DNA from 4 places in the Sphingomonas paludis genome. Region 3 is predicted to be linked to each of the others. Evidence: predicted binding sites of a transcription regulator. Region 3 holds the regulator's gene; each other region holds the start of a gene.
The links. Region 3 encodes LexA, which represses DNA repair genes until DNA is damaged. Its sites were predicted from a motif close to GTTCCNCNCTTGTTCT; they were not measured.
Positions count from the first base shown of each region.

Region 1: the regulator LexA is predicted to act here: its motif matches at 1,273-1,288, upstream of ACPVPU_RS06420 (ribonucleoside-diphosphate reductase subunit alpha).
Region 2: the regulator LexA is predicted to act here: its motif matches at 1,279-1,294, upstream of uvrA (excinuclease ABC subunit UvrA).
Region 4: the regulator LexA is predicted to act here: its motif matches at 3,206-3,221, upstream of ACPVPU_RS14535 (Y-family DNA polymerase).

Region 1 covers NZ_CP187558.1:1,315,990-1,321,072, reverse strand. Annotated here, with positions in the region: gene ACPVPU_RS06425 (flagellin N-terminal helical domain-containing protein) at 1-883, opposite strand, end outside; gene ACPVPU_RS06420 (ribonucleoside-diphosphate reductase subunit alpha) at 1,366-3,249, shown strand; gene ACPVPU_RS06415 (membrane protease subunit) at 3,315-3,725, shown strand; gene ACPVPU_RS06410 (hypothetical protein) at 3,722-4,048, shown strand; gene ACPVPU_RS06405 (hypothetical protein) at 4,058-4,243, shown strand; gene ACPVPU_RS06400 (ribonucleotide-diphosphate reductase subunit beta) at 4,477-5,083, shown strand, end outside.
Region 2 covers NZ_CP187558.1:1,176,510-1,181,592, forward strand. Annotated here, with positions in the region: gene uvrA (excinuclease ABC subunit UvrA) at 1-1,270, opposite strand, end outside; gene ACPVPU_RS05695 (DUF1993 domain-containing protein) at 1,412-1,915, shown strand; gene ACPVPU_RS05700 (type ISP restriction/modification enzyme) at 2,002-5,061, shown strand; gene ACPVPU_RS05705 (restriction endonuclease) at 5,058-5,083, shown strand, end outside.
Region 3 covers NZ_CP187558.1:2,465,352-2,470,434, reverse strand. Annotated here, with positions in the region: gene gltX (glutamate--tRNA ligase) at 1-1,111, opposite strand, end outside; gene ACPVPU_RS11865 (ComEC/Rec2 family competence protein) at 1,190-3,304, shown strand; gene lexA (transcriptional repressor LexA) at 3,298-3,987, opposite strand; gene ACPVPU_RS11855 (molybdopterin molybdotransferase MoeA) at 4,044-5,083, opposite strand, start outside.
Region 4 covers NZ_CP187558.1:2,993,003-2,998,085, forward strand. Annotated here, with positions in the region: gene ACPVPU_RS14520 (porin) at 1-614, opposite strand, end outside; gene ACPVPU_RS14525 (YaiI/YqxD family protein) at 705-1,157, opposite strand; gene ACPVPU_RS14530 (DEAD/DEAH box helicase) at 1,154-2,932, opposite strand; gene ACPVPU_RS14535 (Y-family DNA polymerase) at 3,228-4,523, shown strand; gene ACPVPU_RS14540 (hypothetical protein) at 4,615-4,995, shown strand; gene ACPVPU_RS14545 (amidohydrolase) at 5,082-5,083, opposite strand, start outside.

The DNA of each region.
Region 1 (5,083 bases), 1.1 Mb from region 3:
CCTTGGCCACGGATTCGAGGCGGCTGATCGTCGCGCCGACCTCCGCCCGGCCCTGGGTCACGCGGGTCAGCGCATCGTCCAGCGTCTGCAACGATGCCACCGCCTCGTCCGCGGTCGCCACCGAAATGCCGCTGGACACGGTCGTGGTGCCGCCGCCCTGCGGATCCCAATAGCTCTCGCCATTGGTCAGACCCTGATATCCCCCGACACTGCTCTGTTGGATCGGCATCAGGCTATTGGTCAGATAGTTATAGATCATCGCGCCGTTATCGACGTCTTCCTGGGTGATATATTTGCCCGACCCTTCGGGCAGCGCGCCCGGCGTCGTGCCGACGACCATCAACGCACCGGTGCCCGGCACGGAAACGGTGCCGCCCGTCACCGCCGACAACGCCAGATCGTCGATGCTCAGCGCGACGCTGCGATCGCCATTGGCGCCGACCTGGATCCCGAACGACGATCCGCCCTCGGCGAACAGGGCGATGTCGTTGAATGTCGCGCCGGTTACCGCTTCGCTCATCTGCGTCTTCAACTGGGCAACCTCAGCCTGCAAATTGGCTCGGTCGTCGTCGGTGATCGTGCCGGTGGCCGACTGCACCGCCAGTTCGCGCATCCGCTGGAGCATGGAGGTCATCTCGACCATCGCCCCTTCGGCCGTCTGCGCCATGGCGATCCCGTCCTGGGCATTTCGCACCCCTTGCGCATAGCCGCGCAGCTGCGCCGTCATACTCGCGGCAACGCCCAGCCCCCCTGCATCGTCTGCGGCGGAATTGATTCGCTTGCCGGTTGCCAGCCGGTCCGCGCTGCGGTTCAGCTTCTGGGCGGCGGTCGCGGCGGCGGCGGCAGCGCGGGCGGCGCGGCTGGTGGCGGAAATGGCTGTCATGGCGTACGCGCTCGCTCCGTTACGGTCGGGGTCGCCATATGAAACGGCCGCTGATCGGCATTGTTTAGTCAACCGGCCGATAACCATTCGGGCGGCCATCCCCTCCTCCACAGGTAAATATTTTACGTTCGCGCCCCGTTCTCTTGCATCGTCCGCCAGCCAAGGGAAACCCGCGCGTCGCTGCACCTGCACGCTGTCGGTCGTTCCATGAGACGAGTCTTTTTAGCGACGAGTTGAATCGTTACATCGGCATTTACCGACTTGCCTTGGAACGCGATTGCACACAATCTGTTGTGGTCGCTTGCGGGGGCAAGCCCAAGCACTGGTATTCCTTGACCTGCAAGGCTAACTTGCGGCCCGGGCTTGCGCGCACTGTGACGGGTCGGAATGATCACTTTTTGTTCTCGCGCGCGGGTAAGGATGATAGCATCCACCGGCCCCGCCCGAGTCGGATGAACCGCTGGAAGGATGATGGGGCAGCTATGGATTTCAGGGACGCAACGGAAACCGTGACAGATACCGCCACCATCGAACCGGCGACCACCGCCAGCGACAGCAAGCGCATCGACCCGCGCCCCTACACGCTCGAGGTCGATCACTCGCGCGACGCGCTGCTGACCGATTTCGGCAAGGAAACGCTGAAGGACCGCTACCTGCTGCCGGGCGAAAGCTATCAGGACCTGTTCGTCCGCGTTGCCTCCGCCTATGCCGATGATGCGGCGCACGCCCAGCGGCTCTACGACTATATCTCGAAGCTCTGGTTCATGCCGGCGACGCCCGTGCTCTCCAACGGCGGCACCGGCCGCGGCCTGCCGATCAGCTGCTATCTCAATTCCGTGCCCGACAGCCTTGAAGGGATCGTGGCCACTTGGAACGAGAATGTGTGGCTCGCCTCGCGTGGCGGCGGCATCGGCACCTATTGGGGCACGGTCCGCGGCATCGGCGAGCCGGTCGGCCTCAACGGCAAGACCAGCGGCATCATCCCGTTCGTCCGCGTGATGGACTCGCTCACGCTCGCCATCAGCCAGGGGTCGCTGCGCCGCGGCTCGGCCGCCTGCTATCTCGACATCAGCCATCCGGAGATCGAGGAGTTCCTCGAAATCCGCAAACCCTCGGGCGATTTCAACCGCAAGGCGCTCAATCTGCACCACGGCGTGCTGATCCCTGACGCCTTCATGGAAGCGGTGCGCGACGGCGCCGAATGGGAACTGAAATCGCCCAAGGACGGCAGCGTCCGGGGCAAGGTGGATGCGCGCGGCCTGTTCCAGAAGCTGGTCGAGACCCGCCTCGCCACCGGTGAGCCGTACATCGTGTTCAGCGATCATGTGAACCGCACCATGCCCAAGCATCACCGCGAACTGGGGCTGAAGGTCACGACGTCGAACCTGTGCGCCGAAATCACGCTGCCCACGGGCCGCGATCATCTGGGCAACGACCGCACGGCGGTCTGCTGCCTGTCCTCGCTCAACCTGGAAACCTGGGAAGAGTGGGAAGGCGACAAGCGCTTCATCGAGGATGTGATGCGCTTCCTCGACAACGTCCTGACCGACTATATCGAGCGCGCGCCCGATGAAATGGCCCGCGCTCGCTATTCGGCCAGCCGCGAACGCTCGGTCGGCCTTGGCGTCATGGGCTTCCACTCCTTCCTCCAGGCGCGCGGCCTGCCGATGGAGGGGGCGATGGCCAAGATGTGGAACCTGCGCATCTTCAAGCACGTCAACGCCCAGGTGAACGAAGCGTCGATGAACCTGGCGGTCGAGCGCGGCCCCTGCCCCGACGCGGCCGACATGGGCGTGATGGAGCGCTTCAGCTGCAAGATGGCGATCGCGCCCACCGCGTCGATCAGCATCATCTGCGGCGGCACCAGCGCCTGCATCGAGCCGATCCCGGCCAATATCTACACCCACAAGACGCTGTCGGGCAGCTTCTCGGTCCGCAATCCGCATCTGGAAAAGCTGCTCATCGAAAAGGCCAAGAACAGCGAGGGCGTCTGGTCCTCGATCCTCGAGCGCGGCGGCTCAGTCCAGCATCTCGACTTCCTGTCCCCAGAGGAAAAGGACGTGTTCAAGACCAGCTTCGAGATCGATCAGCGCTGGATCCTCGAACTGGCCGGCGACCGCGCGCCGTTCATCGATCAGGCGCAGTCCCTGAACCTGTTCATCCCGGCGGATGTCGAGAAATGGGACCTGCTCATGCTCCACTTCCGCGCCTGGGAACTGGGCATCAAGTCGCTCTACTATCTTCGCTCGAAATCGGTGCAGCGCGCCGGGTTCGCCGGCGGCGTGGAAGCCGACAACACGATCGAAAAGCCGCAGTTCAACCTCGGCGAAACGACCGATTACGACGAATGCCTGGCGTGTCAGTGAACTAAGGTCCCTCTCCCAATGGGAGAGGCGAGCTTGGATCAGCGTTGGTTTGGAGTAAAATTCGAATGAATGTGGATCGTCAGTGGGGATGCGGGCTCATCGGGGGGTTTGCCGCCGTCATCCTGATCCTCATCGCGATGGTCGCCTATCCGCAGTATCGCGTTTACTCTCAGCGCCTCTCCGGCGAGGCCGCGCTCGCAGAGGCGCAATCTTCGCGCCAGGTTGCCATTCTTGAAGCGCGCGCGAAAAAGGAAAGTGCCATCGCATTGGCCGAGGCTGAAGTCATTCGCGCGGAGGGTGCAGCAAAGGCGAACGCCATCCTTCAAAACAGCCTGGGCGGACCAGAAGGATATCTGCGCTATCTCCAGATTCAGGCGCTTGAATCGAGCCGGGCTTCGCTGATCTATGTGCCGACTGAAGCTGGGCTACCCGTTACGGAAAGTCGCCGGTTTGCAGTTGGAGGGGAACCGGAATGACGCGCAGCATCGCCGCCCTCGCCCTGCTCCTCGCCCTCGCCGCCTGCGCGCGGCAGGTGGACAGCGCGGTTCAGCCCGATGCGCCCGGCATCCTGCTCGGCATCGTGCACGGCTTCATCTTTCCCGTCGCCTGGGTCGCCTCGCTCTTCCTGCCCGACGTCGCGGTCTATGCCGTGCCGAACAATGGCGGCTGGTATGATTTCGGCTATTTCCTCGGCATCTGCGTGTTCGGCGTGGGCGCCAATGGCGGGCGCAAGGTGATCTATCGCGAGCGCATCATCGAACGGCCAGCGCGGCGTGGCCGGGTGATCGACAATGAATAGGGGCCGGCCATGACCCGCGCGCTCGCCATCCAGATGGGGGTCGGGGCGATGGTCGGCATGGCCGGTGCCACCCTGCTGGTCCGCGCCCGCCGCGCCGTCAGCGAGCCTGCCCACTCTGCTTGGGGGATCGCCGACATGATCGGGCTATTTTCAGGTGGATTTGCTACAGTATTTTATTCGACTGCTGTCGGATGATCTTTAATCTATTTTCTCTTGTTTTTATGACCTCTGGCTTTGCTTTTATTGCTATTTATCCAGAGCGAACCGCCTTCTATGTGTATACCCGTCTTCGATTCATTCATGATAGGCTCGCCAAGCCCGACAAGTTCGTCACTTCATACTTTCGTATCATTGGTATACTTGGATCAATTTTTGTTCCTTTAATAATTTTAGCAATGCTAATTGACATATTCTCGGAGTAACCGCCCATGTCCCTTCTCGAAGCCCGCAAGACCTACAAGCCGTTCGAATATCCCTGGGCCTATGAGTTCTGGAAGCGTCAGCAGCAGATCCACTGGATGCCGGAGGAAGTGCCGCTGGGCGAGGATTGCCGTGACTGGGCGCAGAAACTGACCGATCATGAGCGCAACCTGCTGACGCAGATCTTCCGCTTCTTCACCCAGGCCGATGTCGAGGTGCAGGATTGCTATCACGACAAATATGGTCGCGTGTTCAAGCCGACCGAGATCAAGATGATGCTCGCCGCCTTCTCCAACATGGAAACGGTGCACATCGCCGCCTACAGCCACCTGCTCGACACGATCGGCATGCCGGAAAGCGAATATGGCATGTTCCTCGAATATGCCGAGATGAAGGACAAGCACGACTATCTGCAGAAGTTCGGCGTCGATACGGACGAGGATATCGCCAAGACGCTGGCGATGTTCGGCGGCTTTACCGAGGGGCTTCAGCTCTTCGCGTCCTTCGCCATGCTGATGAACTTCCCGCGCTTCAACAAGATGAAGGGCATGGGCCAGATCGTCAGCTGGTCGGTCCGCGACGAAAGCCTGCACTGCGAAGGGATCATCCACCTCT
Region 2 (5,083 bases), 1.3 Mb from region 3:
GATATTTGCTCAGCTCTTCGCGCATCCAGGCGCTTTCGGTCTGCAAGAGGCGGCGGTTGAGGTTGCCGATCACGCCCTCGAACGGCTTCTTCACGTCATACGACTTGCGGCCGTCGATGAAGGTGAGCGTGACCGGCTTGCCGCCGGTGCCGTGGAGGATGATGAGCTGAACCTCTCCGGGCAGATCCTGCCACGGGGTGTCGAGGCTGAACCCGAATTCGCGGGCGAGGCTGGCCAGCACCTGCATATAATAGGGGCTGGGCGGGTTGGACTTGGCCCAGGGGACGATCGCGCCCTTTTTCAGGCTGAGCGCGGCGTTGGGGACGACCAGGTCGGCGTCGAATTCCTGGCGCTCGCCCAGGCCGTCGCACGCGGGGCAGGCGCCCTGGGGCGCGTTGAAGCTGAACAGGCGCGGCTCGATTTCCGCGATGGTGAAGCCGGAGACGGGGCAGGCGAATTTTTCGCTGAACACGATGCGATTGGCTGGAATCCCTGCGCCCTTCATCGCGCCGGCGTCCGCCGCCTCATCCTCCCGGCCCGGCACGACGCCGTCGACCAGATCGACATAGGCCAGGCCCTCGGCCAGTTTCAGCGCGGTCTCGAAGCTTTCCGCCAGGCGGGTGGCGATGTCGCCACCAACGACCAGCCGGTCGACCACCACTTCGATGTCGTGCTTGTATTTCTTGTCGAGCGCGGGGGCTTCCTCGATCGCGTGCTGCTCGCCGTCGATGCGGACGCGGGTGAAGCCGGCGCGCTGCCATTCGGCCAGTTCCTTGGCGTAACTGCCCTTTCGCCCGCGGACGACGGGGGCGAGGAGGAGGAGGCGCGTCCCCTCTGGCAGGGCGAGCACGCGGTCGACCATCTGGCTGACCGTCTGCGCGCTGATCGGCAGGCCGGTGGCGGGGGAATAGGGGATGCCGACCCGCGCCCAGAGGAGGCGCATGTAATCGTAGATTTCCGTCACGGTAGCGACCGTGGAGCGCGGATTGCGGCTGGTCGTCTTCTGCTCGATGCTGATCGCGGGGGACAGGCCCTCGATATGATCGACATCGGGCTTCTGCATCATCTCAAGGAATTGGCGCGCATAGGCGGAGAGCGATTCCACATAGCGCCGCTGCCCCTCGGCATAGATGGTGTCGAAGGCGAGGGACGACTTGCCGCTGCCCGACAGGCCGGTGATGACCGTCAGCGTGTCGCGCGGAATGTCGATGTCCACGCCCTTGAGATTATGCTCGCGCGCGCCGCGGACGGAGATGTGGGAAAGGCTCATGTGGCGGAGTTCTAGCTTTGTTCTGGAGGAGAATCCAGTCAGCGAGATAGGGGGTGTAGTGACGGGTTGCGAGGGGGCGTGCGGCCCTTGTTGCATCGATCGGGCGGCCCCATCTGCGGCGCTGACCGAGGGGGAATCACCATGCACACACTCTACGACGTTTCGGTGCCGCCGATGATCCGCGCGCTGACAGCGATGAAGGCGTTTCTGGAAAAGGGGCGCGCCTATGCCGAGGCGCAGGGATGGGACGAGGCCGAGCTGATCGAGGCGCGGCTGTACGAGGACATGGCGCCCCTGACCGGACAGGTGCAGCGGGCGAGCGACAGCGCCAAGTTCCTGGCGGTGCGCGTGGGCGGGGCGGAGCCGGTGGCGATGCCCGACGAGGAGGCGAGCTTTGCCGAACTGGCCGAGCGGATCGACCGGACGATCGCGGTGCTGAACGCCGTCCCGCGCGAAGGGTTCGACGGGAAGGAGGACGCGGAAATCATTCTGAAGACGCCGCGCGGCGACATTCCGTTTCGCGGCACCGATTACGTGTTGGGTTTCGCCATCCCCAATTTCTATTTCCACGTGACGACCGCCTACGCGATCATGCGCATGAAGGGCGTGCCGGTGGGCAAGATGGACTTTCTGGGGGCGCGGTAGCCATCAGTCGGCCCGCGCGGAAATGGATCGAAAGCGCTTTGCGGTGAAGGGGTTGCCCCGCTAGCGTCGGTTCCGGGGGGTAGTTCGTGAGCCAGCATCTGATCAACGAGTATCGCGCCGAGCTTGACCGATTGCGGGCGGTGTCGGGCAGCCGCCGCGAAAGCGTGCTGCGTGAGGCGTTCAAGGATTTGCTCAAGCGATGGGGCAAGTCGCACGACCTGCAATTCATCGCCGAACACGACATCGTGACCAAGGCGATGAACCGCATTTACCTGGACGGGGCGCTGCTCCACGGATTGCGGGTCCCGTTCGGCTATTGGGAAGCCAAGGACGAGAATGACGACCTGGCCAAGGAGATCGAGGCCAAGTTCCGCAAGGGCTACCCGCGCGACAACATCATCTTTACCGACGATGCGACCGCCGTGCTGTGGCAGGACGGCGTCGAAGTCATGCGCGCCGCCATGCAGGACGATGACGACAGCCTGCTCAGGCTGCTGACGCGATTCTTCGCGCATGAGCGGCAGGAAATTGCCGATTTCAACAAGGCGGTGAAGCAGTTCGCCACCGACCTGCCCGCGATCCTCACTGCGCTCCGCGAACGCATCGCGGAGAAGCGGGCTGCATCGAGCGCCTTCGCCCGTGCCGAGGGCGCGTTCCTGAAGCACGCGCGCGACGCGATCAACCCGGCGGTCAGCGAGGACGATGTTCAGGAAATGCTGATCCAGCACGTCCTGACCGAAGACATTTTCGCCAAGGTGTTCGACAACCCCGATTTCCACCAGCACAATAATATCGCCGCCGAACTCAAACGGCTGGAGGATGTGCTGTTCGGGCGGGGGGAAAAGCAGCAATTGCTCCGCGCGCTCGCGCCCTATTATGCCGGGATCGCCAGCACGGCCGCGCTGATCCAGAGCCATTCGGAGAAACAGGGGTTCCTGAAGGCACTCTACGAGGATTTCTACAAGGCGTATAATCGCAAGGCCGCCGACCGGCTCGGCGTGGTCTATACCCCGGGTGAGATCGTGCGGTTCATGATCCGCAGCGCCGACTGGCTGTGCGAAAAGCATTTCGGCAAGAACTTGATCGACCGGGGCGTCGAGATCCTCGATCCCGCTACCGGCACCGGCACGTTCATCGTCGAGCTGCTGGAGCATTTTCGTGGGTCTCACGAAAAGCTGCGGCATAAGTACAAGGAAGAGCTGCACGCCAACGAAGTCGCGATCCTGCCCTATTACGTCGCCAATCTGAATATCGAGGCGACCTATCAGGCGATCACCGGCCAGTTCGCCGAGTTTGAGAATCTGTGTTTCGTCGATACGCTCGATAACGTCGATGCGCTGGGCATCCATTCGGGCCACCAGTTCGACCTGCTCGGCGGCCTCGCCGACGAGAATATGGAGCGCGTGAAGCGTCAGAATAGGCGCAAGATCAGCGTCGTGATCGGTAATCCGCCGTACAATGCCAATCAGCAGAACGAGAACGACAACAACAAGAACCGCGCGTATGCGCATATCGATGCGCGGATCAAAAATACGTATATCAAGGCGAGTACGGCGCAGAAGACCAAGCTCTATGATATGTATGCCCGGTTCTATCGCTGGGCGAGTGATCGGTTGGGCGACGAAGGGATTGTCGCATTCGTCACCAACCGAAGCTTCCTGAATAGTCGAACCTTTGATGGATTTCGGAAGCTGGTTGCTGATGACTTCCAAGAAATCTGGATCGTTGATTTAGGGGGTGATGTTCGTGCCAATCCCAAACTCTCTGGCACCACGCACAACGTATTTGGAATTCAGACCGGAGTCGCGATCGCGTTTCTGGTGAGGAAAAAGGCCAAGTCGCAAAGCTCAATTCATTACGGCCGGCGACCGGAGCTAGAGGAAGCCGAGGATAAGCTGTCTTTCGTTTCGTCCACCGATCTTTCGAATGCCGCGCCCGAGTTACTAAAACCAAGTAAACGAGCCGATTGGCTAAACCTGGGTGAAGCCGTCTTCGACGAGTTTCTACCAGTTGCCAACAGCGTGACAAAGGGCGCGGCCGGCACCAGCCGAGATCGTGCGATCTTTAAGTTATTCTCGCTCGGTACCTCTACAAATCGTGACGAATGGGTCTACGATCGATCCGTTACCGCACTCTCGGAGAAGATCGGCTATTTCATCGAGGCGTACGATAGAACGTCTGCTAAGAGCACCTCATTTCCGGAAAACATCAAGTGGTCCGAAAATCTTAAGCGTCTTAAGCGAAGCGGTCGAAACGAACCGTTCGATTCCTCAAGAATTCGTCAATCGCTGTACAGGCCGTTTCAAAAAGAATGGGTTTATCAGTCGCGGTTGCTGATCGATCGCCCTGGTCTCGTCGATGAAATGTTCCCTCTAGGGGAGAGTAACCCAGCGATAGGTTACACGACAGGGGGAAGGTTGGATTTTTCGGCGTTCTCCTCCGACGTCCCGGTGTCACTCACCGTCTTATCGTTGGACGCAAATCAATGCCTCCCTCGATACCGCTACACCAAGTCCGGCGAGCGGGTGGACAACATCACCGACTGGGCGCTGGGCAAGTTCGTCGCGCACTATGGCAAGAAGGGCGTCACCAAGGATGCGATCTTTGTCTATGTCTATGCCGTGCTGCACGATCCGGTTTATCGCGAGAAATATGCGCTGAACCTGAAGCGCGAGTTCCCGCGCATCCCCTTCTACCCCGATTTCGCGCAGTGGGCGGCGTGGGGCGAGGCGCTGATGGCGATGCACATCGGCTATGAGGACGTGACCCCCTGGCCGGTCGAGCGGATCGACACGCCCAACCCGAAACGCGCCGAGGGGACGCACCCCAAGCCCGCGCTGAAATCCTTTGCGGATCAGGGCGTGGTGCGGGTGGACGAGGATACGCAGATCACCGGTATTCCAGCCGAGGCGTGGCGTTACCGGCTTGGCAACCGCAGCGCGATCGACTGGGTGCTCGACCAGCACAAGGAAAAGACCCCGCGCGACCCGACGATCCGGGAGAAGTTCAACACCTATCGCTTTGCCGATTACAAGGAGAGCATGATCGCCCTTTTGGCAAAGGTGGTGCGGGTGAGCATGGACACGGTCGCGATTACCGAGGCGATGCGCGGGCTGGATCGCAGCAGATGGGAGGACGCGGCATGACATTGACCCTGCCCAAATATGA
Region 3 (5,083 bases):
TCAGGTCGTTCAGATTGGCCGCGCGCGGCTTCAGATAGGGCATGGTGCGCAGCAGCAGGGCGCGCTGCTCGTCGGTCAGCGGCTCGGCCGAGCGCGCAGCCGCCAGATCGGTCAGCCGGGCATCGTCGGCCGCGCGCAGATAATGCCCGTTCAGGTTCTCCAGCTTCTTCAGGTCGAAGCGGGAAGGGGAGCGACCGACACCGTCCAGATCGAACAGCTCGACGGCGCGGTCCCGGCTGATGATCTCTTCATCGCCGTGGCCCCAGCCCAGCCGCAGCAGGTAATTGGACAGTGCCTCGGGCAGCACGCCCAGTTCGTCGCGGTACGCCTCGACACCCAGCGCCCCGTGCCGCTTGGACAGCTTTGCCCCGTCCGACCCGTGGATCAGGGGGACATGGGCATAGACCGGTTCCGGCCACTCCATCGCGCGGATCAGCGCCAGCTGGCGAAACGCGTTGTTCAGGTGGTCGTCGCCGCGAATGACATGGGTGACGCCCATGTCGTGATCGTCCACCACGACTGCCAGCATGTAGGTCGGCGTGCCGTCGGAGCGCAGCAGCACGAAATCGTCGATTTCGGCGTTCTGGACCGTCACTGCCCCTTGGACCCGGTCGTCGATGGTGACCGCGCCTTCACGCGGGGCCTTCAGCCGGATGACCGGATCGCGGTCGGCGGGGCCGGTTGCGGGATCGGCATCGCGCCACGGGCTTTCGACGCGGAACGGCCGCTTTTCCGCCTGCGCCCGTTCGCGCATTGCGGCAAGCTCCTCCTGGGTCAGCCAGCAGCGATAGGCATGGCCGCGCGCCAGCAATTCATGCGCGACCTCGGCATGGCGTCCCGCGCGGGCGAACTGGAACACGGCATCGCCGTCCCAGTCCAGGCCCAGCCAGCGCATCCCGTCCAGGATCGCGTCGATGGCGGGCTGGGTGGAGCGCGCGCGGTCGGTATCCTCGATCCGCAGCAGGAACTTGCCGCCATTCGCCCGCGCGAACAGCCAGTTGAACAGCGCAGTGCGCGCGCCGCCGATGTGCAGGAACCCCGTCGGCGACGGGGCGAAACGGGTGACGACGGGGCGTGCTTCGGCGCCGCCGGATTCGATGGTTGCGCTCAACCGCGCTTGCTCCCAGACTATTTTTTGATGGCCAGAACAGCCTTTGCCGCCCCTAGCATGGCGATCTGGCCACGACAAATGGCGAAGGGAATAGGCGCGGTTTCAGACGCCATCGAGCGGCGGCTGGAGGGCGAGCGCGGTCAGTTGCCGCTGTGGATTCCCGTCATGACTGGGCTGGGCGCGGTCTTGTGGTTCGTCCTGCCCGGCCCCGTCGCCTGGATTGCGGCCGGGCTGGGCGGGATCGGCCTGGCGCTGACCGGCGCGGCGATCGGCACCGGGCGGCGCTCAAGCGCGGCCATGATCCTGGCGGGCATGGCGATCGCGCTGGGCCTGGCGCTGGCGTGGGGACGGGCCGAACGGGTCGCCCATCCCGTGCTGGCCCGGGACGTGACCGTGCAGTTCGATGCGCGGGTCGAACGGGTCGAGCCGCTGCCGGCCCGCGATCTGGTGCGGTTGCGGCTGACACCCGCCGGTACGCCCGGCCTGCCGCCGCTGGTGCGGGTCAATGTTCGCCAGACGGATATGGTGGCCGGGATCGGCACCGGCGCGCTCGTTCGGCTGCGCGCACGGTTGATGCCGCCAGCGCCGCCTGCCTTGCCCGGTGCCTATGACTATGCGCGGGCCGCCTGGTTCGACGGGGTCGGCGCGACGGGCAGGGCGCTGGGGCCGGTAACCGTCATCGAACCGGCGGTGCAGGCCGGAGCGGGCGTCCGCAACCGGTTATCCGCACATATCCGCGACCGGGTGGGCGGCGAGGCAGGGGCAATTGCCGCCACGCTTGCCACCGGCGATCGCGGCGCGATTGCCGAGGCGGATGCCGAAGCCATGCGCCGATCGGGCCTGGCGCATCTGCTGTCGATCAGCGGCCTGCACGTCACCGCCGTCGTCGGTGCCGCCATCCTGGTGGCGATGAAGCTGCTGGCCCTGATCCCCGCCCTGGCCCTGCGGACGCGGGTGCCGCTGATCGCGGCGGGCTTTGGCGCACTGGCGGCGCTTGGCTATACCTGGCTTGCAGGAGCAGAGGTGCCGACGGTGCGGTCGTGCATCGCCGCGCTCATGGTCCTGGCTGCGATGGCACTGGGGCGGGAGGCGATCACCCTGCGGCTGATCGGGGCGGGCGCGCTGTTCGTGCTGGTGCTGTGGCCGGAAAGCGTGGTGGGACCGAGTTTCCAGCTGAGCTTTGCCGCGGTCACCGCCATCGTTGCGCTGCACGGTCACCCCCGCGTCCAGCGATGGTTCGAACGGCGGGACGAAGGGCCGCACCGACGCCTTGCCCGTGGCACGGCGTCCCTGTTGCTGACCGGGCTGGTGGTGGAGGCGGTGCTGACCCCGATCGCGCTGTTCCATTTCCACAAATCGGGCCTGTACGGAGCACTGGCCAATCTGGTCGCCATTCCGCTGACCACCTTTGTCATCATGCCGGCAGAGGCGCTGGCGCTGGTGCTGGATACGGTCGGGCTGGGCGCATCGGCATGGTGGGTGACCGGCCGGGCGCTCGACCTGCTGCTCGGCATCGCCCATGCCACCGCCGACGCACCGGGATCGGTGCGGATGCTGCCCGTCATGCCCGGATGGTCCTTTGCCGCGATGGTCGGGGGCGGGCTCTGGATCGCGCTGTGGCGGACCGGGTGGCGGGTCTGGGGCCTGGTGCCGGTGGCCATCGGGGCGCTGGGGGCTCTGTCGGGCGGCGCACCGGATGTGCTGGTCACCGGCGATGGCCGCCACGTCGCCCTTCGCACCGATGCCGGTCTGGCGGTGCTGCGCGACCGGACCGGCGATTATGCGCGGATGATCCTGTCCGAAGCGGCGGGAGTGGACGGCGATCCGCTGGCGTTGGCGGGCCTGGCCGATGCGCGGTGCAGCGCCGACCTGTGCGTTGCCGACGTGACCGACCGGAGCGGGCGGCGATGGCGGGTGGCGGCGACGCGCAGCAGCCATTTCGTCGAATGGACCGCAATGCGCGATATCTGCGCCGATGCCGATATCGTCGTCAGCGACCGACGGCTGCCAGCGGGCTGCACGCCGCGCTGGCTGAAACTGGACCGCCCGGCGCTGGTCGATAGCGGCGGCGTGGCCATCGACCTGGCCGACGGGACGATCCGCCGGGTGAAGGCGGCGACGGCCCATCCCTGGCTGAACCCCCCCAGGGTGATGCCGCCGCGCCCGCCCCGACAGGCGCCGCCGCCTCAATAGCGGCGGAGCAGCCCCGACAACCGGCCCTGCACCTGCACCTGATCCGGGCGATAGCGCTGCGGATCATAGCTGCGGTTGGCGGGATCCAGCCGGACCATCGCCCCTTCGCGCCGGAAATATTTCAGCGTCGCGTCATGGCCGTCGATCAGCGCCACCACGATCTCGCCGTCGCGCGCCGTCTCCGTCTTGCGGATCAGCGCATAGTCGCCGTCCAGGATGCCTGCCTCGACCATCGAATCGCCGGATACCTCAAGCGCATAATGCTCGCCCGTGCCCAGCAGCGCGGCGGGCACCGGCAGCATCTGCGATCCCTCCATCGCCTCGATCGGCACGCCGGCGGCAATGCGGCCATGAAGCGGGATTTCGATGACGTCGTTGGCCGCCTCCGGCATCCGCTGCGGCGCGGAAGGTGGCGAAAGTGGTGCCACGTCACCCCGTTTCGCAGCCTTGCCGCGCTTGGCCTCAACGCGTTCCGGCATCTTCAGCACTTCGAGCGCGCGGGCGCGATTGGGCAGACGGCGGATGAACCCGCGTTCGACCAGCGCCTCGATCAGCCGGTGGACGCCCGATTTGGACTTCAGATCCAGCGCTTCCTTCATCTCCTCGAACGAGGGGGAAATGCCGTCTTCGCCCAGTCGCTCGGCAATGAAACAGAGCAGCTCATGCTGCTTTTTGGTGAGCATCCCCAATCTCCGTGTCGGAACAGACCGTGAATGTCTATGCTTTGTTCCGCCAACAGTCAAGCGATCAGCAGGATATCCACAGGATCGTCCACAGCCGCCGCGGGGGCGTGCGGGGGGCGGTGGATCAGGCAATCGGCACTGGCAAGCGTGGCCAGCATCGAGCTGTCCTGCACCGCCGCGCTGCTGACCCTTCCGCCGATCATGGCCGCGCGCATGAAATCGGTCCGCTCGCCATTGGCGGGCAGGGGATGGGCCAGTGCCGCCCGCTGCATCGGCGGCAGGGGGTCGGCGGCACCCGATAGCGCGGCGATCACCGGCCGGACGAACAGCAGGGTGGTGACGAACGCCGACACCGGATTGCCGGGCAGGCCAAGGACGATGGCCCGGCCCAGCCGTCCCGCCATCACCGGCTTGCCGGGGCGAAGGGCGACGCGCCAGAAATCCAGCTCGGCGCCCGCCGCGACCAGTGCCGGGCGGACGAGATCGTGATCGCCCACCGACGCGCCGCCGCTGGTCACGATCAGGTCGGCATCGACGGCGCGAAAGGCGCGGGTCAGCGCATCCAGATCGTCGGGCAGGATGCCGAGGTCGATGATGTCGACCAGCAGTTCCGCCAGCTGTGCCCCCAGCATCAACCGGTTGGTTTCGGGCAACTGCCCGTCGCCCACCGCCGCCCCGGGCGGCACCAGTTCGTCGCCGGTCGCCGCCACCGCCACCCGGACGCGCCGCCGCACCGCCAGCGTGCCGTGCCCGGCCATCGCCGCCAGCGCCAGCCGGGCCGGAGTCAGCCGCGTTCCGGCACCGATAAGGGGATCGCCCGCTATGAAGTCTAGCCCCCGCCGCCGCACGCTGCTGCCCCTGGCCGCCGGACCTTCGCCCGTCAGCATCAGCCGGTCGCCGTCCCGCGCCGCTTCCTCCTGCACCAATATGCTGTCCGCGCCCTGCGGCACGGCAGCGCCGGTAAAGATGCGCACGGCCTGGCCCCGGGCCATACCCCCGCCAAAGGGCCGCCCCGCCGCACTTTCGCCGATCACCTGCCATGGCCCCGGCAGGTCGGCATGGGCGATGGCATAGCCGTCCATCGCCGACAGGTCGC
Region 4 (5,083 bases), 530 kb from region 3:
ACCTGCCAGCTTTTGGCGTCGTCCAGGAACCAGTCGACATAAGCATCGCGCAACTGGGCATAGGCCTCGCGCGGCTCGCCCGCTGTCTGGTTGCTGACTGCAACGGCGAAATCGGGCTGGAAGTAAAAGGACATCCGGTCGCTGATATCGCCCTGCAGGACCAGCCGGATGCGCCGGAAACTGAAATTACCACGGTCGCTGATCCCACCATCGGCTACGGAACGCAGGCGAGCGACACCGTCCGGTGCCGTCGCGTCCCCCGCAACAATCTCGTTCACCCGCAACTGGGTATAGCCGCGCAACTGGATGCGATCATACCAATTGGCAGGCTTCAGCGGTGCCTCGGCTACGGCGAGCTGCACCGGCGCTTCCACCGCAGTCACAGCGGCCGACGGCGCTGCAAATGCCTGTCGCGGTTCGGGCACGGGCTGCGGCGCGGCAGGCTGCTTTGCCATTTGCGCCTTCAGCTCGGCTACCGTCGCCTTCAGCTCGTCAATCTGTCGTTGCAGTTCCTCGACGGTTTGCGCCCGTGCGGCATCGACCGGCAGGAACAGCGCCATGGCACCGATGGCAAGCGCACCGCCCGCCCGCCGCAGCGGGGCATATTGCAACATTTCTGTCACGAAAAACCCCTCCGCCGTCACAAATGGTTCACGATCGCGTCGGGCGCCCGATGGACCACCCCCCGCCCCGATGCAACCCCGTCAGCGGCGCCGCAGCCGCCCGATCGCCGTGTCCAGCGCCTGCAGAAAGGCGGAACGATCTGCCTTGCCGAACGGCTTTGGCCCGCCCAGCTGATCGCCCCCGGCGCGCAGGTCGGCCATGATCGCGCGGGTCGCGATGGCGCCGCCGATGGAACTGGTCGTGAACGGCTTGCCGGTCGGTGCCAGGACGGTCGCGCCCGCTTTCAGGCAACGGTCCGCCAGCAGGATATCGGCCGTGACAACGATGCTGGCCGCATCGCTCGCCTCGGCGATCCAGTCATCGGCGGCGTCGAACCCGTCGCTAACCACGACACGCTCAATCAGCGGGTGATCCGGCACGCGCAAATGGCTGTTGCTGACCACCGTCACCGCCACCGCGTGCCGCCACGCGACCTTGTAGATTTCGTCCTTGACCGGACAGGCATCGGCATCGACCAGGATGCGTAAACTCATTTCGGACGCGGACCCCGATGCGCTGGCTTGCCTGCGCCCGGCCCCTTGCGGAACGGCTTGGGTCCGCCGCGCGGCGGCCCTGCCGGTCGGCTGGGCTGCGCCTTGTGCAGCGTCGGGCGTGCCCGCACTGGCCCCGCGCGGTGGTCTGCCCGGGCACCGGCCTCCGGCCCGCCCTGGGCTGGTTCGATGCGGACCACTTCCTCGTCGCTCTCGGTTTCGCCCGTGCGAATCACCGCCGCCTGGAACTTCGCGGCGATGGCGCGGGGAATCTGGAAATGCGTCTCATGCTGGCCGATGCGGATCGCACCGACCTCGTTCTTGGTGATGTGCCCGCGCCGACAGATCAGCGGCAGGATCCAGCGCGCATCCGCATTCTGGCGCCGGCCGATGTCCAGCCGGAACCACACCGTATCGTCGAAGCCCGGCCGGTGCCGCTCCTGCTGCGCGGCGCGGCGGGCATCGGGCGTGTTCTCGATCAGCTCCTCTGGCTGCGGCATGGCGGCGCGGTGGGCACGAACGAGCGCAGCGGCGATATCCTCTGCAGACTTTTCCGTCAGCAGCCGTGCGGCCAGTGCCCGGTCCTCGTCATCCACCTCCACCGGCGCAAGCAGCGCCGCGATCAGCCGTTCGCGGTCCTGCTCCCGGATCGCCTCGGCACTCGGCGCCTCGATCCATTCGGCGGCGATGCGCGCCCCGCGCAGCATGGATTCGACCCGGCGGCGACGGGGATAGGGTACGATCAGCACTGCCGTCCCCTTCTTGCCCGCCCGCCCCGTGCGGCCCGACCGGTGCTGCAACGTCTCCGCATCGCGCGGAATCTCGACATGGATGACCAGGCTGAGCGTCGGCAGGTCGATGCCGCGCGCTGCTACGTCCGTCGCCACGCAGACCCGCGCCCGGCGATCGCGCAACGCCTGCAGCGCCTGATTGCGCTCCGACTGGCTATGCTCGCCGGACAGGGCGACGACGCCGAACCCGCGCTCCTGCAAGGTCGCGTGCAGATGGCGCACATTGTCGCGGGTGGCGCAGAACAGCATCGCCGTCTCCGCCTCGTGAAAGCGCAGCAGGTTGACCACCGCCGCCTCGATCTCGGCAGGTGCGACGGTCACCGCCTGATAGGCGATGTCGCCATGCCCGCGCTCGTCCCCGACCGTCGAGATGCGCAGCGCATCGCGCTGATACCGCCTGGCCAGCGCCACGATCGGCCCCGGCATGGTGGCGGAGAACAGGAGCGTCCGCCGCCCCTCGGGCGTACCGTCCAGAATCTGCTCCAGATCGTCGCGGAAGCCCATGTCGAGCATCTCGTCCGCTTCATCCAGCACGGCGGCGCGCAGGCTCGACAGGTCGAGCGCCCCCCGCTCCAGATGATCGCGCAGCCGCCCCGGCGTGCCGACGACGATATGCGCGCCCGCGCGAAGCGCCCGCCGCTCCTTGGACTGGTCCATGCCGCCGACACAGGTGACGACGCGCCCGCCCGCTTTGCCATAAAGCCACATCAGTTCGCGGCTGACCTGCAGCGCAAGTTCCCGAGTCGGCGCGATGACCAGCGCCAGCGGCCGTTCGGCTGGCGGCGCGGTGCCGTCGATATCCAGCAGGTCGCCCGCCATAGCCAGGCCGAACGCGACGGTCTTGCCCGATCCCGTCTGGGCGGAAACGATCAGGTCGCGCCCTGCGGCTTCGGGGGCCATGACGGCGGCCTGCACGGCGGTCGGCTCGGCATAGCCCCGTTCGGCCAAGGCTTCGGAAAGGATGGGGGGCAGATCGGAAAAGGACATGAATCTCGCAAACGGTCGGCCCGGCGCAGACGCGCGGGGCGGGAGGGGACAGGGGTAAAGGCCGGTCGCCGGAACAGGGCCTCTCGCTCACCCATCCATGGCGGCACTCGGCCGGTTCGTGCGCGCCATAACCGCTTTCAACGGAAAAAGCGCGTGCTGATTTCTGGGAGGGTGCCCAGCAACAACAAGTTGGCGCCCATCATAAAGCCCCTCCCCTTCAGGGGAGGGGTTAGTTGGGTCCGTCTGCTGATCACCGATACAGAAACGGCATTTGTTCTGCTATTGTTCCGTCGTCATGTCGAGTCGCCCCGACCTTCCTCCGCGCCCGCTGCGCTGGCTGTTCCTCGATCTGAACAGCTATTTCGCGAGCGTGGAGCAACAGGATAATCCCGCCCTGCGCGGCCACCCGGTCATCGTCGCACCGGTGGACAGCGACACAACGGTCGCGATCGCCGCCTCGGTTCAGGCAAAGCGTTTCGGCATATCCACCGGCACGCCGGTGTGGGAGGCAAAGCGGCTGTGCCCCGACATCCGCATCACGCCCGCCCGGCATCACCGCTATGTCGAGGTGCATGACGCGATCGTTGCCGAGATCTGGCGGCATATTCCCGTCACCAAAGTCTGCTCGATCGACGAGGTCGCCTGCCGCCTGCTGGATAACGAGAACAGCCGGGAACAGGCGGTGGCGCTGGCCCGGCGGATCAAGGCGGGGATCCTGGCCAATGTCGGCGAATGCCTGACCAGTTCGGTCGGCATCGCGCCCAACCGGCTGCTGGCGAAACTCGCCAGCGACATGCAGAAACCCGACGGACTGGTGGTGTTCGAGGGGGATGAGCTGCCCGAGCGCCTGTTCGACGTGCCGCTGCGCGACATCGCCGGCATCGGGGCGAAGATGGAGCGGCGGCTGGCGCGCGACGGCGTGCTCGACATCCGCCAGCTCTGCGCCCGCCGCCCCCGCGATGCGGGCACCGCCTGGGGCGGCACCAATGGCGACCGGCTCTGGTATCTGCTCCACGGCGTCGACCTGCCGGAAAAGCCGACCCAATCGCGAACCATCGGGCACAGCCACGTCCTGTCGCCGCAAAGGCGTGGGGCCGAACCCGTGCGCCTGACCGCCCGGCGACTGGCGCTGAAGGCTGCCAGCCGGCTGCGGCGCAAGGGGTATCTCAGCCGCCTGCTGGTCCTGCATGCCCGGTTCGAGGACAAGGCAAAGTTCCAGACCAGCATCAAATTGCCAGCGACGCAGGACAGCTTCGTCGTGCTTTCCGCGCTGGAACAGCTGCTGCCCCGGTTGCGCGCCGCCGCCGCCGAACGGCCCAGGGGCGTTCAGGTGCGGATGATCGGCGTCACGCTGATGGAAATAGAGCCGTTGGCGGGCGAACAGGCCAGCCTGTTCGCCGCGCTGGACCCGGACGATCCGCTGGCGCGCGAAACGCGGACGCTCAAATTGTCAAAGGCGATGGACCGCATCAATGAACGGTTCGGGCGTCATGCCGTCTCCGTCGGGCCGATGACGGGCGGGCGGCTCGACCGGGTGGGGGCAAAGATCGCCTTTGGCCGCATTCCGGAGGCGCACGAGTTTCACGATTGAGCGCCGGAAACTTGATCCCCGGCGCACGATCATCGCGGCGACGTTCCCCGGGCTTGACGATATATGCTGCATGGGCGAAGCGTTCTGCACCATGAAAAACCTCTCCCTGCTCGCCGTCGCGGCAGCGCTTGCTGCGACCCTTTCCGCCTGCAATTCCGAACCGGAAGTCGTTTCCAGCCGGGCGCCCGATCCCTATGCCGAAGCGCGCAAAAAGGCCGGCCCGGTCGAGCTGCCGCCATCGATCCGCGAAAGCGTGACCTTTCGGTGCAAGGACAATAGCCTGCTCTATGTCGATTTCTTCAACGGCGATCAGCAGGTCAACCTCAAGACCGAGCCGACCGCAACGCCGGTTCAGCTGAAAGCGCCTGCCGCCGGCGAACCCTTTGTCGCCGAGGGTTACGCGCTGTCGGGCACCGCCAAGTCGGTCACCGTCACCCTGCCGGGCAAGTCGGAGCAGAGCTGCACCGCCTGATCTGCGGGCCTGCCAAACGATATCAAGCATCCAGCAACGGGGCCGTCGGCGCAGACCGGCGGCCCCTTTTTTCGCCCGCCCTTCGGTC